DNA from 2 places in the Acidocella sp. C78 genome. Region 1 is predicted to be linked to the other one. Evidence: riboswitches for the same ligand, from Rfam matches in the RefSeq annotation. Region 1 holds a riboswitch; the other holds the start of a gene.
The links. A riboswitch is a leader RNA that binds a small molecule or an ion and turns the genes downstream of it on or off. The one in region 1 is predicted to bind fluoride.
Positions count from the first base shown of each region.

Region 2: it holds a riboswitch for fluoride, as region 1 does, so the genes downstream of both, crcB (fluoride efflux transporter CrcB) here and crcB (fluoride efflux transporter CrcB) in region 1, are expected to answer to the same signal.

Region 1 covers NZ_CAJQZK010000007.1:64,983-68,380, reverse strand. The annotation lists gene ACIDOCELLA78_RS000000102710 (ABC transporter ATP-binding protein) at 57-596, shown strand; gene ACIDOCELLA78_RS000000102705 (ABC transporter permease) at 506-1,885, shown strand; fluoride riboswitch at 1,946-2,007, shown strand; gene crcB (fluoride efflux transporter CrcB) at 2,132-2,509, shown strand; gene ACIDOCELLA78_RS000000102695 (DUF190 domain-containing protein) at 2,511-2,834, shown strand; gene ACIDOCELLA78_RS000000102690 (efflux RND transporter permease subunit) at 2,812-3,398, opposite strand, start outside.
Region 2 covers NZ_CAJQZK010000078.1:64,299-67,696, forward strand. The annotation lists gene ACIDOCELLA78_RS86370 (efflux RND transporter permease subunit) at 1-36, shown strand, start outside; gene ACIDOCELLA78_RS86375 (efflux RND transporter permease subunit) at 1-1,271, shown strand, start outside; gene ACIDOCELLA78_RS86380 (DUF190 domain-containing protein) at 1,249-1,572, opposite strand; gene crcB (fluoride efflux transporter CrcB) at 1,574-1,951, opposite strand; fluoride riboswitch at 2,076-2,137, opposite strand; gene ACIDOCELLA78_RS86390 (ABC transporter permease) at 2,198-3,398, opposite strand, start outside.

The sequences.
Region 1 (3,398 bases):
GTCGCCGGGCTGGCGGAGCCGGTGCTCGCGGGATACGCAGCGCGCGGATCGGCTTCGTGTTCCAGAGCTTCAACCTGCTCGCCCGCACCAGCGCGCTCGACAACGTGGCGCTGCCGCTCGTCTATGCCACGGCGGGGTCGGTGGATGGCGCGGCGCGGCGGGCGCGGGCGCGGGCGGCACTCGACCGGCTCGGTCTCGCCGGGCGGGAGGCGAACACGCCCGCGCAGCTTTCGGGCGGGCAACAGCAGCGCGTCGCGATCGCGCGGGCGCTGATCAATGCGCCGCAGCTCCTGCTGGCCGACGAGCCGACCGGCAATCTCGACACCAGGACATCGCACGAAATCATGTCGACGCTGGCGGCGCTGAACCGCGAGCAGGGGGTGACGATCCTGGTGGTGACCCATGAGCAGGATATCGCGCGCTATGCGCGGCGGGTGCTGACGATGCGCGACGGGCGGATCGTCGCGGATGAGCGGCAGGACGCACCGGCCGGCCCGGCGGAATCGTGTCCGTCACCGCCGGCGGCGCCAGAGCCGGCGCCGGCCATGGCACCGCCCCGCGGAAGCAGCGGCGCGGCGCTCGCTTCGTCCGCATGATCGTCGCGGCGGCATTGCAGGCGCTGGCGCGCAACCGGCTGCGGGCGGCGCTGACAATGCTGGGCGTGTGCATCGGCGTGGCCGCGCTGATCGCCATGGTCGCGGTGGGCCAGGGCGCGAACCAGGCGATCCGCAAGCAGATCGAGGGATTGGGCACCAACCTGCTCGTGGTGCTGCCTGGGGCGACGACGGCGGGCGGCGCCCATGCCGGGTTCGGCAGTGCCTCGACGATCACGGTGGATGACGCGCAGGCGATCCTGCGCGAGGACCCGGCGGTGGGCCGGGTCGGCTATCTGATCCGGGCCGCGGCGCAGGTGCGCCACGCCAGCCAGAACTGGACCACCGCGATCCTCGGCGTCAGCCCGGATTATCCCGCGATGACCAACTGGCGGATCGCCGAAGGGCGGGCGCTTACGCCGCATGACGAGGTGGCCGGCGCGCTCGTCGGGCTGATCGGGCAGACGGTGCGGCAGATGCTGTTCGCACGCGGAGAGACGGCGCTCAGCGCCACCGTGCTGGTGAAAGGCGCGCCGATCCGCATCGTCGGCGTGCTCGCCGCCAAGGGGCAGACGCCGTTTGGCACCGATCAGGACGATGTGATGATGCTGCCTTTCAGCACCGCGGAGCAGCGGGTGCTCGGCGCCGCCGCGCCGAGCCGGGAGGAGACGCCGCTGAACTGGCCCTACCCGCCCTGGCCGAACCCCTATGCGCTGCAACCCCGGCTCGCCGGATATGTGAACCAGCTCTTCGCGCAGGCGGCGACGCCGCAGGCCGTGCCCGCGGCAATGGAGCAGATCGGCCGCACGCTGAGCCAGCGCCACCGGATCCAGCCGGATGGGCTGAAGGATTTCTCGGTGCGTAACCTGAGCCAGATCGCCGCAGCGGCGCAGGGATCGAGCCGGGTGATGGCGCTGCTACTCGCGATCGTCGCTTCGATCTCGCTGCTGGTCGGCGGCATCGGGATCATGAACATCCTGCTGGTTTCGGTGACCGAGCGAACCCGCGAAATCGGGCTCAGAATGGCGATCGGGGCGCGGCGGCTGCATGTGCTGCTGCAGTTTCTCGCCGAATCGGTGATCCTGAGCGTGACCGGCGGGCTGGCGGGCATCGTGCTTGGCGCAACGCTCTCCGGCGCCATCACGCTGTTCGCCGGCTGGCCGGCGCCGCTCTCGCCGCTGGCGGTGGCTGGAGGCTTCCTGTTCGCGGCGGGCGTTGGCGTGGGGTTCGGGTTCTATCCCGCGCGCAAGGCTTCACGGCTCGATCCGATCGAGGCGCTGCGCTACGAGTAAGCGGCGGCGGACAGATTGACAGCGCCCGGCCTCGCATCGCAATCATGACCCGCGCGGCCCGGCCGCGCCGGTGATGGGGTTCGCCGCAAACCGCCCGCGGGGCTGATGACTCCTGTTTCATTCCGTCAGACTCGGAGGAACAGGCGTGCCTATCACCCGACCTTGCCGAACGAACCGCGCGGCGCGCGCCGCTGCCGTTCCCCTCCCCAGCCATTCAAATGCATCGCCACGACAGAAAGGCAGTTCATGATCAAGACGCTTGCGTCAATCGCCGTGTTCGGCTCGCTCGGCTGCTGGGCGCGCTACGGCCAGACGATTTTCATGCAGGGGCTTTTCGGCCGCGGCTTCCCCGTCGCCGTTCTCAGCATCAACGTGCTCGGTTCGTTTGCGATCGGGTTTCTCTTCGTCCTGACCGCCGAGCGCGTCGCCATCGATCCGGCGCTGCGCACCGGTATCCTGACGGGGTTTCTCGGCGGTTATACCACGTTCTCGACCTTCGAGCTTGAATCCCTCATGCTGGTCGAGAACGGCGAGATCGCGAGAGCGGGGCTCTATGTGCTGCTGTCGGTCGTGCTCGGGTTCATCGGCGCCTTTCTTGGCGTCTATCTGGCAAGGAATGTCTGAGATGGAAGAACAGGCCACACTGGTGCGCATCGCCCTCGACGAATCCGACCACGGGCGGCGGCGGCATCTGATGCAGACCATCCTGGAGCGGCTGCGCGACGATTTCACGCTCGACGGGGTTTCGGTGTTCCGCGGCATCGCCGGAATGAACGGGCAGCGGATCATCCATGCCGCCGACCTGATGCATTTCGATGTCGACCTACCGCTGATGATCGAATTCTGCTGCGCGCCGGAGACTGCCCGCGCGGCGGCGGCGGCACTGATCGATCTGGTGCCGGAAGGGCATGTGATTTCCTGGCCGGTCACCCGGCATCTGCCGGGATAACAAGGCGCAGCAGCGCCGGCAGGGCGAACAGCACCAGCGGAAACGCCACCGCGAACCCCGAGATCACCGCGATGGCGAGCGGCTGCTGCATGCCGCTGCCCTGGCCGATGCCGAGTGCCAGCGGCAGCAGCGTCAGGATCGCGGCCAGCGTGGTCATCGCGATCGGCCGCAGCCGGTTGCGGCTCGCCGCGACCAGCGCCTCATGCCGCCCCTGGTGCGCGGCGAGGCTCTGGAATTCCGAGACGTAGAAAATCGCCATCTCGGTCGCGAGCCCGACGATCATCGTCATCCCCATCAGCGCGGTGATGTTGAGCGCCACACCCGAGAGATCGAGCCCGATGAACACCGCGAGGCTTGAGAGCAGCGCGGTGACGACGATGGCCCCGGCGATGACGAAGCTGCGGTAGAGGAACAGCAGCAACACGAATTCCGCCAGCACGGCGGCGACGAACACGCGGGCAAGGCCGATGAACGCCTTCTGCTGCTGCCGGTAGAGCCCGCCGAGCCGGTAGCTCATGCCCACCGGCAGCAGGCCCGGCCGCGCCAGCACCCGGCGCACTGCGG
Region 2 (3,398 bases), on a different contig from region 1:
CGACCCGGCTCGGCGCCGGGCTCGGCGGCGACCTGAACGAGCCGTATCAGGGCGACATTTTCGTTCAACTCCGCCCCCTCGGGCAGCGGGCGCCGATCTGGACGGTGATGGACCGGATCCGCCGGCGCATCATCGACCGCGTACCGGGCATTGATTTCGACGAATCGCAGCTGATGTCCGACCTGCTGGGCGATCTCGTGAGCCAGCCGGAGCCGATCGAGATCGAGCTGCATGGCGACCCGGCGCGGCTGGACGCCACGGCGAAGACGGTGGCAGCGGCGATCGGGCAGATTCCGGGCGTGGTGGGCGTGCAGGACGGGGTGGTGATCGCCGGCGATACGATCGACATCCATGTCGATCCGGCGAAGGCGGCGATGTTCGGCTTCGATCCCCTCGCCGTGGAGCGGCAGGTGACGACGGCGCTGCGCGGCAGCGTGGTCACCGCGCTGCCGGGTCAGGATCGGTTTACCGGCGTGCGGCTCGAACTGCCGCGCGACGCCTTCGCGCAGACCGGCGACCTGCTGCGCCTGCCGCTGGCCGCGCCCTCGGGCGCGCTGGTGCCGCTCGGGGCGATCGCGACGCTGAACACGGTGTCGGGCCGGCCGGAGATCGCCCGCGACAATCTGCGCCAGATCGTCGCGGTGACGGGGAGGATCAGCGGCGGCGGCATCTCGACGGCGATTGCCGCAGTGCGCCGGGTGCTGGCGCGGCCGGGCCTGCTGCCGGTGGGCATGAGCTACCGGCTCGGCGGGCTCTACCGGCAGCAGCAGAAGGCGTTCATCGGCCTTGCCCGCGTGTTCGTCGCCGCCGTGCTGGCGGAATTCGTGTTGCTGCTGTTCCTCTACCGCAGCTTCGTCATCGCCGGGGCCATCGTCGTCACCGCGCTGCTCTCAAGCCTCGCGGTGTTCATCGGGCTCGATCTCTCGGGTGTGGCGCTCAACATCACCGCGCTGATGGGGATGACGATGATCGTCGGGCTCGCGACCGAGATGGCGATTTTCTACGTCTCGGAATTCCAGAGCCTCGCCGCGCACCAGGGGCGGCATGAGGCGCTGGTCGCGGCGAGCCGCAACCGGCTGCGGCCGATCGCGATGACCACGCTGGCCGCGATCCTGACGCTGCTGCCGCTGGCACTCGGCATCGGCCAGGGCAGCGGCATGCAGCAGCCGCTCGCCATCGCGGTGATCTCGGGGTTCGCGGTGGCGTTTCCGCTGGTGCTGTTCGCCCTGCCGGCGCTGCTGCGCCTTGTTATCCCGGCAGATGCCGGGTGACCGGCCAGGAAATCACATGCCCTTCCGGCACCAGATCGATCAGTGCCGCCGCCGCCGCGCGGGCAGTCTCCGGCGCGCAGCAGAATTCGATCATCAGCGGTAGGTCGACATCGAAATGCATCAGGTCGGCGGCATGGATGATCCGCTGCCCGTTCATTCCGGCGATGCCGCGGAACACCGAAACCCCGTCGAGCGTGAAATCGTCGCGCAGCCGCTCCAGGATGGTCTGCATCAGATGCCGCCGCCGCCCGTGGTCGGATTCGTCGAGGGCGATGCGCACCAGTGTGGCCTGTTCTTCCATCTCAGACATTCCTTGCCAGATAGACGCCAAGAAAGGCGCCGATGAACCCGAGCACGACCGACAGCAGCACATAGAGCCCCGCTCTCGCGATCTCGCCGTTCTCGACCAGCATGAGGGATTCAAGCTCGAAGGTCGAGAACGTGGTATAACCGCCGAGAAACCCCGTCAGGATACCGGTGCGCAGCGCCGGATCGATGGCGACGCGCTCGGCGGTCAGGACGAAGAGAAACCCGATCGCAAACGAACCGAGCACGTTGATGCTGAGAACGGCGACGGGGAAGCCGCGGCCGAAAAGCCCCTGCATGAAAATCGTCTGGCCGTAGCGCGCCCAGCAGCCGAGCGAGCCGAACACGGCGATTGACGCAAGCGTCTTGATCATGAACTGCCTTTCTGTCGTGGCGATGCATTTGAATGGCTGGGGAGGGGAACGGCAGCGGCGCGCGCCGCGCGGTTCGTTCGGCAAGGTCGGGTGATAGGCACGCCTGTTCCTCCGAGTCTGACGGAATGAAACAGGAGTCATCAGCCCCGCGGGCGGTTTGCGGCGAACCCCATCACCGGCGCGGCCGGGCCGCGCGGGTCATGATTGCGATGCGAGGCCGGGCGCTGTCAATCTGTCCGCCGCCGCTTACTCGTAGCGCAGCGCCTCGATCGGATCGAGCCGTGAAGCCTTGCGCGCGGGATAGAACCCGAACCCCACGCCAACGCCCGCCGCGAACAGGAAGCCTCCAGCCACCGCCAGCGGCGAGAGCGGCGCCGGCCAGCCGGCGAACAGCGTGATGGCGCCGGAGAGCGTTGCGCCAAGCACGATGCCCGCCAGCCCGCCGGTCACGCTCAGGATCACCGATTCGGCGAGAAACTGCAGCAGCACATGCAGCCGCCGCGCCCCGATCGCCATTCTGAGCCCGATTTCGCGGGTTCGCTCGGTCACCGAAACCAGCAGGATGTTCATGATCCCGATGCCGCCGACCAGCAGCGAGATCGAAGCGACGATCGCGAGTAGCAGCGCCATCACCCGGCTCGATCCCTGCGCCGCTGCGGCGATCTGGCTCAGGTTACGCACCGAGAAATCCTTCAGCCCATCCGGCTGGATCCGGTGGCGCTGGCTCAGCGTGCGGCCGATCTGCTCCATTGCCGCGGGCACGGCCTGCGGCGTCGCCGCCTGCGCGAAGAGCTGGTTCACATATCCGGCGAGCCGGGGTTGCAGCGCATAGGGGTTCGGCCAGGGCGGGTAGGGCCAGTTCAGCGGCGTCTCCTCCCGGCTCGGCGCGGCGGCGCCGAGCACCCGCTGCTCCGCGGTGCTGAAAGGCAGCATCATCACATCGTCCTGATCGGTGCCAAACGGCGTCTGCCCCTTGGCGGCGAGCACGCCGACGATGCGGATCGGCGCGCCTTTCACCAGCACGGTGGCGCTGAGCGCCGTCTCTCCGCGTGCGAACAGCATCTGCCGCACCGTCTGCCCGATCAGCCCGACGAGCGCGCCGGCCACCTCGTCATGCGGCGTAAGCGCCCGCCCTTCGGCGATCCGCCAGTTGGTCATCGCGGGATAATCCGGGCTGACGCCGAGGATCGCGGTGGTCCAGTTCTGGCTGGCGTGGCGCACCTGCGCCGCGGCCCGGATCAGATAGCCGACCCGGCCCACCGCCGGGTCCTCGCGCAGGATCGCCTGCGCGTCATCCACCGTGATCGTCGAGGCACTGCCGAACCCGGCATGGGCGCCGCCCGCCGTCGTCGCCCCAGGCAGCACCACGAGCAGGTTGGTGCCCAATCCCTCGATCTGCTTGCGGATCGCCTGGTTCGCGCCCTGGCCCACCGCGACCATGGCGATC